One region of the Pseudoduganella sp. UC29_106 genome, then DNA from elsewhere that is predicted to be linked to it. Evidence: riboswitches for the same ligand, from Rfam matches in the RefSeq annotation. Region 1 holds a riboswitch; the other holds the start of a gene.

Region 1 (5,418 bases):
AGGCTGGATTAAGGAAGCGGCCGCGCAATTCGCCGAGCAGGGCCGACGCCAGCGGCTCTACGTCGGCGCGGCCAGGCTGGGCATGCTGCAGGATCATCGCTTCCGGCACGCGGCCGGTGCGCCCTTCCACCGCCAGCGACAGACCGCCGAGGTAGTCGAAGGCGTCATTGTTGTCGAGCAGTCCGTACAGATTGCTGGCGCGGCCGTGGTAGCTGCGTTCGATGCCGTCCAGCGCCACGTCGAAGGCAGCGTGGCTGGCCTCACCGCTGGCGTCCAGGCCATAGGCGTGCCCCATGCGGTTGCGGTAGGCGCGGCCAATCTCATCGCGCTCGCGCCAGGCGCCGGAGCGCTCGGTCAGGCGGTTGACGCCGGCGCCGTATGCGCCCGGCGCGTCGCCGAACACGCGCTGCGCGGCGGCGCGTCCGGCGTCGGCGACGGACATGCCGCCACCCGCCAATGCGTGCTGTCGCAGCAACCATTGTTGCGCCACCCGATTGCGCGCCGGCTCTTCGCTGCCCATGCCACACCGGGCAGCGGCGCCAGCGCCGCCTGCAAGGCCTCTTTCAAGGCTGGATCCCGCTCGGCCAGGGCGCCGGCCGAAGCGGCCAGCGCCAGGCGTCCGGCGCGGTCGATCAGGCGGATCAGGTTCGGATACAGGTCGCGGAACAGGCCGGAGGTGGTCACCAGCGCGTCGCGCCGCACTGCGCCGGGCTTGAGCCGCACGTCGGTGACGATGCCGCGTGCATTCCATACCGGCTCGGCGCCCATCATGGCCAGCGCGAACGCCACCATCACGCCTTCGTCGCGCACGGCGTCCGACGCCCACAGGATGATGCCCTCGCTGCCCTTGGCCGAAGTGTCGCGGGCGTCGGCCTTGGCGGCCATGCGCTCACCCAGCTGGTAGCCCAGCCGCGTGGGCAGGATATCGCCGTCAACCGCATGGAAATTGCGCCCGGTGGGCAGCGCTTCGGGCGAGCGCAGCGGGTCATTGCCCTTGCCCGGCTCGATGAACTGCCCATCCAGGCCGGCCAGCAGCGCCGCCATCTCGCGGCGCGGCGAATCGGCGAGGCTGGCGGCGATGTCCGGGCCGTCGATGCCGCCCTTCTTCATCGAATCGAGCATCAGGCCGATCGATTCCTGTTTCCAGGGACGGCCGAAAATATGCAGGCCATGCGGCATGAACTTTTCCTGCAGCTTGGTCAGGTAGTGACCCACCTCGTGTGCCAGCAGATCGTCATCGGCCGCATCGAAGCCGATGCCGCGCACGGCCAGCACGTCGGCCATGGACGCTTCCAGTTCGGCCTTCAGGTTCAGCGCCGTGACGCGCTCGCGCATCAGTGCCGCGGCCTGGGATTTCAGCGACTCCGAGCTGGCGGCTTCATAGCTCTCGACCACCTGGCGTAGCGCCAGCAGCTCGTCGTACAGCGGCGTGCTGGCCAGCGGCGGCGTCAGGTGATCAACGATGACCGCCAGGCCGCGCCGCTTCGCCTGCGTGCCCTCCCCTACGCCATCGACGATATAGGGATAGATGCCGGGCAGGTCGCCGGCGATCAGGCTCGGATAGTCGTCGGAGCTCAGGCCGACCGCTTTACCGGGCAGGAATTCGTAGGTGGAATGGCGGCCTATATGCACCAGCGCGTCGGCCTTGAAACGGTCGCGCACCCAATGGTAGTAGGCGAGGTACTGGTGCGGCGGCGTGATGCTGGTGTTCGCGTGCAGCAGTTCCTCGTCCACTTCCCAGCCGCGCGGCGGCTGCGGCCCGATGAACACATTGCCGAACACCAGGCCGGGCACCAGCAGCTTGCCGCTGTCGACCATGATCCTGCCGGGCGCCGCGCCCCAACCTTTGAGGCCTTCGATGCCGTAGCCGGCAAGGCGCTTGCTGAGCGGCGCGAGCGCTGCGCAAGGACGGGCTGCGCGCACCTCCAGGCAGGCGCGGTAGCCTTCCGCCAGCGCCGCCAGGTCACGGATTGCGGCTTCGCGCTGCGGATGGTCCGCGCCTTCCACCAGGTGCTGCAATTCCTTGATGATGACGTCGGCCTGCTTGCGGCCAAGGTTCCGCTCGCCGCTTGTTTCGGCTTCCAGCACGTCGGCATGCAGGCGGCCCAGCAGGCCGCTGGTCATTTCGCCCTGCACGCGCGGCGGCAGCGTGCCGAACCAGCGCGCGTATTCCGCTGCGCTGACGCTGTTCACCGTACCGCTTAATTCGCGCAAGGCGGCGCGGTCTTCCGGCAGGTTGACGCCGTGCGCCATGATCATGTCCAGCAGCGCTTGCGGCGACTCGGGCAAGGCGCCCACCGTATAGCCGGCGTTCTTCATCGCGTGCAGCATGTCGAACAGCGAGGCCGGCACGTCCAGGTTGTCGGCGCCGATATTCTGCCGCCCCGGCGGGTGGTTGTAATAGATCAGCGCCACCCGCTTGTCGCGGTTGGCCTTGGCGCGCAATGCCAGCCAGCGGCTGACGCGTGCGGTCAGCCTGTCGGCCTCCACGGGCAGCACCACGGGCGGACGGTTCTCGAGTACCGGTCAGCTTGTCGCGCTGCGCCTGGCCCAGCGCTGCGATCACGATCGGCTGGCCGATGCCTTGCAACTCCGGCAGCGCCACGCGGTATTGCACCGAGTCCGGCGGCAAGCCATCCGGCGACAGATGCCATTGCAGCGCGGTGCGGTCGGACAGGCGAATCGCCTTGAAGACCGGCACATTCAACCGCTTCAGCGCTTCCGTGACGGCTTCGCGTCCTTCAGCTGCGCCCACGACGAAGTCCGCAGCACCACCAGCGCGGCCGGCTGGGCCGGCGCAAGCAGCTCGGCAGGCGCTCCAGTGCCTCGCGCGAGGCGCCGCCCCAGCGCGTGAGCACCTGCACGCAGGACTGGCCCCGCTGTTCGATGCGCTGGCAGACTGCCGCGGGCACCATGCTGTCCATATTCGACAGGTCGAGCACCACCACGGTGGGCTGGGCCTTCAGTCCCAGTTGCGCGGCATTGCCCGAAGCGCCCGCATCGGTCAGTTCGCGCCGGCCGACGCGCAGGCGCAACGTGGGTTCGGGCTGGGGGCTGGCCAGCGCCACGGTCGGATCAAGCAGATGCGCGAACAGCGCTGCCGTGTTGTCGGCGCAGCCCGCCTGCCACAGCTGGCGCGCAGCCAGCCAGTGGCTCGCGGCGGCATGGGCCTGTGCCGCTTTGAGGGCCGCTGCCGGTGGCGCTTCCGTCGACAGTTCCCGCAACAACTCGGGCGAAAAATCATGCAGGCCGCCGCGCGCGCTGCGGCTCATCAGACTGAGGCCAGCCTCTCCGTCGAAGGCTAAAACGGTGGTTTGTGCTCGGGCGTGGCGCGGCAAGGCGTCCTTCAGGCGGCGCGCCGGGTCTCCGAACAGGGAAACCGCCAGCACGCTGTCGGCCTGTCTGATCCAGAGGCCGGCGTCGGCATCACTCGCCGCCATCCACTGGGCAGGCGTGCGTAACACGAGTGCGGTCCCGCGGATGGCTGGCCAGATGGCGATGCGCCGCCTCGATCGCCGCCGGAGCGGCGCGCTCAGTCACAATGGCAAACAAGGTGGCTGCCTGGCCGTACGCGCTGGTGAGAACGCATAGCAGTGCTGCGAGAATCCGCACGAAAGTAGAAGTGCTCAATTTGACATTGACCGGTAACGCGCGCCTGGCGCGCATGAACACAGGCTGCTGCGTTTTTCCATGCCGGACGGGCACACGCGCGTGGCGCGGGCGCGATATGGCGACCGCACAATGCGGCTGCGCTGCAGGCAAAGGAAGAAACAACGAACAACCACCACGCAAAACCTCACCCCGGGTTTTGCGCAAGCAATCGTGACTGGCCGGTCTTCTGGCTTGCCGTCATCCTCCTTTGCACCTGCCTTCCCGTGCTAAGCACAGTGGCGTTCGATCAAAGTCGTCAGGCATACAGCAGCGGGGGCTGCGCCGGACTGGCATGCGATGAAAATCCCATGCGTCACCGGCTTCCCGTTTCACCCTCCGGCTGAAAAGCTGGAGGGCACCATTCACTGAATCAGCGGTATTTTAACTGCATTGCGGATTATTGCCAAAATTGCGGTGGAGAGTGATTCAACTGCCGCGCAGCGAGCCAGATTTGCGAAAAATTAGCTTGCTCCGATAAGGCGGTTTTGCGTACACTGGCCGAATGACACCGCTGTCATCCACAAACAATTAATCGATGGAGACAAACTTGATTCACTCAAGCACCGCGCAGCTCCGTTTCAATTGTCCGCTCCCCTTCCTTGCCCGCGCCTGCGTGGCAATGTTTGCGATCGCGGCTGCCACACAGACGATGGCCGGCGAGAGTCCGGCCAAGCCACAATATCTGGAGACACCGCCCAACGAAAAGCCGAGGGTAGTGATCACGGCCGATCCTGAACTCGACGATTCGAACTCGATGGTTCGGTTTCTGCTATACAGCTCGGATTTCCGTACCGAAGGGCTGATCTATGCCAGCAGCCAGTTTCATTGGACCGGCGACGGCAAAGGGACCAGGCTGTCAGTGCCAACTCGCGAGTACACCCTTTTTGGCCTGAAGCTCTGCCCTTGCACATCGTGGCGCTGGGCGCCGGGAGAGCGTTTCATTGATGACGCCGTGGAGAATTACGCCAAGGCCTATCCGAACCTGCGCGTCCACAACCACGACTATCCGGCCCCAGAGGTACTGAAGTCGAAGATCCGCTGGGGCAATGTGCAGTTCGACGGCGAGATGGAGCATGACACGCCTGGTTCGGACCTTATCAAAGCACTGCTGCTCGATAATGAGGAGTCGCCAATTTACCTGCATGCCTGGGGAGGCCAAAGCACCATCGCCCGTGCGCTGAAATCGATCGAGGAACAGTACCAGGGATCGCCGCAGTGGGCATCGATCCGCGCCAAAGTAATCCGCAAGGCCGTCATCCACCCGTCGGGCGACCAGGACGATACCTACGCCAATTACATCAAGCCCGACTGGCCCGACATCCGCTATCGCCTGCTGGCGGGCGGGGTCCCGCTGGGCTATGCGACACAGTCGAGGGTGGGCGAAGACGATGCTGCCTACTTTACGGTGGACTGGACCAAGTCCAATATTCTCGACCGCGGCCCGCTTGGCGCATCCTACCGCGTATGGGGCGATGGCAAGCACATGGTGCAGAACGACATCTTCGACTATTTCGGCATTGCGGGAAAATCCGCCGAGGAGCTGAAAAAGGAAGGTTATATCGTCTGGACACCACCGCGCGCAAAAGGCGAATTCCTGGCTGAAGGCGACACGCCAACGTTCCTCAACCTGCTCGATAACGGCTTGCGCGGCTACCGCGGCGACAGCTTCGGCGGCTGGGCGGGCACCCCGAACAACGGCCCCACGAGGAGCTTTGCTGTGCTGCTCAAGGCAATGGAAGCCAACATCGCCAATCCGCCCCCGCCGCG
Region 2 (5,418 bases), 1.8 Mb from region 1:
CCCGGCCAGCCAACGTCCATCGCCCATCAGCAGCAGCGCGTGGGTGGAAACGCTGTGCGCCAGCGTCAGGTCATGGCCGACCATGACTACCGTCTTTTTCTGCTCGCGGCACAGCTTCGCCAGCAGGGCCATCACGCTGACCTGATGCGCCAGGTCGAGGGCATTGGCCGGCTCGTCCAGCAGCAGCAGGGGCGTATCCTGCGCCAGCAAGGCCGCGATCGCGACGCGCTGCCGTTCGCCACCGGACAGGGTTCGCACATCGCGCTCGGCAAGGTCCGCCACCTCCATCGCTTCCAGCGCCTTCAGCGCTGCGTGGTGGTCGTCGGTGTCTTCCCAATAGCGGTTGGCGTGGTAGGGATGGCGTGCGGACAGCACAGTCTCGATCACCGAGTAAGCAAATGCGTCGTTGCGCGACTGGGCCAGGAAGGCGCGCTTGCGCGCCAGATCGGCCAGCGGCCACTCGGCCAGCGGGCGCTGACCGATCAGCACGCGGCCGTATTCCGGCTGGCGCAAGCCGGCCAGGGTGCGCAGCAAGGTGCTCTTGCCGGCGCCATTGCGGCCGATCACGCTCCAGCATTCGCCGTCGCCCACGCGCCAGTCCAGCGCTTCGACCAGCGTGCGCCGGCCGATATCCAGGCGCAGTTGTTCGGTTGCGATCATCTTATTTCCTCAGCCGGTGCAACTGGTACAGGAAGACCGGCGTGCCGACCAGCGCCGTGACCACCCCCACAGGAAGTTGCTGCGGCGCGATGATGGTGCGCGCCAGCGTGTCGGCCAGCACCAGGTAAGCGCCGCCCACCAGCGTGGCGGCTGGGACCAGCACGCGGTGGTCCGGACCGAAGGCAAAACGGCAGGCATGCGGCACGATCAGGCCGACAAAGCCCACGCTGCCGGCATTGGTTACCGCGCTCGCCGTCAGCAGCGCGGATACGAAGAACAGTCCCTTGCGCAGCGCGCCAACGCGGATACCCAGCGTGGCTGCCGCTTCCGCGTGCAGGGCCATCACGTTCAGCGAGCGGGCGCTGCGCAGGGCGAAGATCAGCGAGCCGGCGAGGACGAACCACGGCAGCCAGCGCATGGGAGCGCCGGAAAGGTCGCCGATCAGCCAGAACACCATGGTGCGCAGGCGGCTGTCCGGCGCGATGGAAAGCATCAGCGTCACCAGCGCGATACAGGCCGAGGACAGAATCACACCTGTCAACAGCAGCAGCGCCGTGCCGCCCTCCGCCGCCGTGCCGCCGCGCAGGTCGCGCCGCGCCAGTATATACAGCAGCATGGACACAGCGACTGCGCCAGCGAAAGCCGCCGCGTCCACCACCCATGCTGCGCACATGAACAGCAGGGCCGCCAGCGCGCCTACCGATGCGCCGGACGAAACGCCCAGTACATAAGGGTCGGCCAGCGGATTGCGCAGCAGGGCCTGCATCATCATGCCCGCCAGTGACAGCGAAGCGCCAGTAACGAAAGCTGTCACAGCACGGCCGGCGCGCAAATCCAGCAGCGTGGCTGCCAGCGAGGACGGCTGGCCATTCAGCAATTCCCGCAAGGCGCCCGGCATATCCGCCAACGGAATCGATACCGAGCCAGTCATGCCGGCAATCACCAGGCTGGCGATGGAAAGGACGACCAGGCCTACGGTAATCAGGCCGGCTCGGTTGCGCAATTGGGCGGAGAATGGATGCATTGCGGGAGCTTAACCGATTTAGTGGAAGCCGTAACGCAGGGCGGCGAACACAGTGGAACCGGCCGTTGCGTAATTGCGGGCCAGCTCATACTGTTTGTCGGCCACGTTGTTCCAGCGGACCAGGGCGGACCAGTCGCGCGAGAACTGCCAGGTCGCGTACAGGTTCACCAGGCCATAGCCGCCCAGGCGGTTGACGTTGGAGGCGTCGTCAAAGCGGTACGAGGACACCTGCCATTCCACGCCGGTGTGCAGAGGGCCTGCTTCATAGTCGACGCCCACGTTGCCATGGCGCCGGGCACGGCGCACCAGCGATTTGCCGGTCGTGTCATCCTTCGGGTCCTGGAAGTCAGCGTCCGCGCGCAGCGTGAAGCTGCCCAGGCGCTGGCGGGCCGACATGGTCAAGCCTTCCAGCGTGGCCTTGTTGACGTTATACGCGCAACCGAACTTGAAGCCGGGCTTGGGGCAGGGCGTCGTATTGACCAGCAGGTCGGTCAGCTTGTTGTGATAGTAGGCGGCAGTGAGGGCAGTGCTGCCGTTGTCGAAGTTCAGGCCTACCTCGCCGTTGCGGCCGCGCTCAGGCTTGTTGCCGTCGAAGCCGAAGCCCGGGTAGTAGAGTTCATTGAAGGTCGGCGCGCGGAAGCTGGTGCCGTAGCTGGCGTTCAGGCGCAGCGCGCTGGACAGGCGGTAGCCATAACCCAGCGAGCCGGTGGCCTTGTTGCCGTACTGCGAGCTGTCGTCGTTGCGGGCGCCGATGCTGAGCAGGTGCGGGCCGCGGTTCAACTGATAGCTGCCGGCGACGGACGTCGTGCTGCGGTCGCGCGAAACGGCCGTGGTGGTGGCTTCCACTTCTTCCTTGCGGTGCTCGACCAGCAGCTGCAGCATATCGTCGCCCAGGCGGTAGTCGTTCTGCCAGTTGAAGGTGGTCTGCTTGGTGTTGATCTGGCTGTCGGTGGCGGTGAAGCTGCCGGACTTGTCGCGGCTTTGCGCCGCCTGGGCCAGCATCGACCATTCGGAAGTGATCTTGTTGCGCGAGTAGACCGCATAGTTATCCAGCACCTGCACGCTGTCGGCGCGCGCCTTGCCGCTGTCGAATTGTGCGTCGAGGCGGCTGTGCAGGAAGAGCAGGCCCAGTTCATGGCCGGGGGCCAGCTGCCATGCGACCTGGCCGGCGGCATTTTCGCGCTTGTAGCCGTCGTCGTCCGGGTTATAGGAACTGTTGGCCGGCTTGGTGGCCGAGAAGCCGTCCGAGCGCTCTTTCGCTGCGCTCAGCGCATAGCTGACGGCGCCGCTGCTGCCGGATACGGCAGCCTGGTAGGCACGCGTATTGTCGGTGCCGCCGCCGACCGAGGCGCTGATGCTGGGCGCACCCTGGCCTTTCTTCGTGAAGATCTGGATCACGCCGCCGATGGCGTCCGCGCCGTACAGGGTGCTGAGCGGGCCGTAGACGACTTCGATATGGTCGATGGCTTCCATCGGGATCGCGTTCCAGGCGGCGGTGCCGCTGGTGGCGGAGCCGATGCGCACGCCGTCCACCAGCACGATGACCTGGTTGCCGTTGGCGCCGCGAATCAGCACGCCGGAGTTGGTGCCCGGGCCGCCGTTGCGGGTGACTTCAATGCCGCGCTGGCGTTGCAGCAGTTCCGTGATGGAGCCGGCGCCGGCGTTGGCAATTTCTTCCGCGCCGATAGTCAGCGTGTCGGCGACAACATCGCGCGCAGCTTGCGGAGTGCGGGTGGCGGTCACGATGACCGCGTTCAGGGCAGTGGTTTGGGCTTGCACGCTTGGCGCAGCAATAGCCAGGGCGAACGACGCGAGGGCCGCTTGCCGGGTGACGGGAGAGGTCATGACAAGTTTTCGATATTGAGCAACCAGCCCACGTCCCCGTAGACTGGAATCACACGAAAGCGCATTGCGCTTCCACCTGATTTGGCCGGTATCCGGGCTGGCATGCCTGGCTGTCTTGCCTTCCCATGCTTGCGCACAGTGGCGGAGGAGACAGCTGCCGCTTTATGGAGCGGCACATGCTTACCGTTGCGGGGGCAGCACACGTTGACCGTCGTGGACGGTGTCGTGTTTCCCGTTTAACTGCGTTCGAGGACTCGAACGCGGGCACCAAAACTATTCAATTATAACCCGGTGTATGCTGCCGTAGGCGATGGCGTGTGGTTTTGCAGCCGCTTGCAGCGCGGCTTCATGCAGGGCGGCGCCGCCGGCAAGCGCTTGCAGCAGGCGGATCGTGCCGGCGTGACATACCACAATGGCAGTGCCGTCCAGCGCTTTCAGGAAGGCTTGCACGCGGCGTGCCGCATCCAGTACGGATTCGCCGCCGCCGGGGCGGTAGTTCAGCAGGTCGGCGACCCAGGCATCGACTTCGGCGCGGGGGATGTCGTCCCAGGCACGCAGTTCCCAGGCGCCGAAATCCAGTTCGGCGAGGCGGGCGTCCACGATCGGCGCGCGCGGGGTAGCGAGTTGCGTGGCCAGGGCGGCGCAGCGCTGCAGTGGGCTGGTGCGGATGGGCGCCGTGCGCAGCAGCTCTGGCGGCAGCTCGGCGCGAACGCCCGTGACGCACGCGGCCAGCGCGGCGGGATCTGCCGACAGGTCGCTGCTGCCGTAGCATATGCCCGGCGCGGCAAGCGGCGCCGGGTGGCGGATGAGGATCAGCTCCACGCAGCCAGCGCGCCGAGGTAGAACACAGCCTCCGTCAGCTGCTGCACGGCGCCCAGGCAGTCGCCCGTATAGCCGCCCAGGCGCTGCGCGCATTTACGGGCAAGCCAGGCGGCGGCGAGGACCATGGCAAGCAGGCCACAGGCCAACGCAACCGGCGCGATCCAGCCACGCGCGGCGACAAGCGCCACCGGCAGTGCCGCGGTGCAGGCTGCGATGGCGAATTCGCCGCTGCGCATTTCCTGCGCCATCGGCTTGGCCTTGCCTTCCGCGCGGGCATATTCCATGCGCCAGATCAGGGCCGTCGCCATCAGGCGGGAAGCAGGATGGGCGACGAACAGCGCCGCCAGCACCCCGGTGTACGGCAGCGAAGACAGAGCCGCAACCTTGGTCGCCAGCAGGAGCAGGATGCCGATCGCGCCGTAAGCGCCGATACGCGAGTCCTTCATGATCTCCAGCACGCGCTCGCGCGTGTGGCCGCCGCCGAAGCCGTCGCACATATCGGCAAAGCCGTCTTCATGGAAGGCGCCGGTGGCATAGATGCCGGCGGCGGTGGAGAGCAGGACGGCGACCGCGGGCGGCAGTACGAGCGCAGTCAGCGCATACACGCCGGCGGCAATCGCCGCGACCACCAGGCCGACCAGCGGAAAATAACGGGAAGCGTGATGCAGCCAGGCCGCCTCGAAGCCGACCCAGCGCGGGATCGGCAGCCGCGTAAAGAATTGCAGCGCGATGAAGAAGAGGCGGACCTGCTGCATGAATCAGGCGGACTTTTCGCTGACCTGGGCGGAGTCGAACGTCGCCATCTGGTTCAGGAAGTTCACGGCCGACTGCAGCAGCGGCATGGCCAGCGCGCTGCCCGTACCTTCGCCCAGGCGCAGGCCCAGATTCAGCAGGGGACGTGCGCCAAGATGTTCCAGCATGCGCTTGTGGCCACTCTCGTCCGAGCAGTGCGAGAACACGCAGTATTCCAGCACTTCCGGCTTGATGCGGGCCGCCACCAGCAGGGCGCTGGTGACGATGAAACCGTCGATCACCAGGACCATGCGGCGCTCGGCCGCCTTCAGCAT

What was found. A riboswitch is a leader RNA that binds a small molecule or an ion and turns the genes downstream of it on or off. The one in region 1 is predicted to bind cobalamin.
Region 2: linked by a shared signal. The riboswitch ahead of ACHMW6_RS03115 (TonB-dependent receptor domain-containing protein) and the one ahead of ACHMW6_RS12465 (hypothetical protein) in region 1 are both predicted to bind cobalamin.

Annotation. Positions count from the first base shown of each region.
Region 1 is NZ_CP171977.1:2,396,641-2,402,058, reverse strand. It holds gene ACHMW6_RS12480 (cobaltochelatase subunit CobN) at 1-457, opposite strand, end outside; gene ACHMW6_RS12475 (cobaltochelatase subunit CobN) at 355-2,502, opposite strand; partial or broken gene ACHMW6_RS12470 (hypothetical protein) at 2,585-2,701, opposite strand; gene ACHMW6_RS12465 (hypothetical protein) at 2,742-3,464, opposite strand; cobalamin riboswitch at 3,811-4,029, opposite strand; gene ACHMW6_RS12460 (DUF1593 domain-containing protein) at 4,199-5,418, shown strand, end outside.
Region 2 is NZ_CP171977.1:552,957-558,374, forward strand. It holds gene ACHMW6_RS03105 (ABC transporter ATP-binding protein) at 1-660, opposite strand, end outside; gene ACHMW6_RS03110 (FecCD family ABC transporter permease) at 662-1,684, opposite strand; gene ACHMW6_RS03115 (TonB-dependent receptor domain-containing protein) at 1,703-3,529, opposite strand; cobalamin riboswitch at 3,595-3,816, opposite strand; gene ACHMW6_RS03120 (histidine phosphatase family protein) at 3,803-4,351, opposite strand; gene ACHMW6_RS03125 (adenosylcobinamide-GDP ribazoletransferase) at 4,342-5,106, opposite strand; gene cobT (nicotinate-nucleotide--dimethylbenzimidazole phosphoribosyltransferase) at 5,110-5,418, opposite strand, start outside.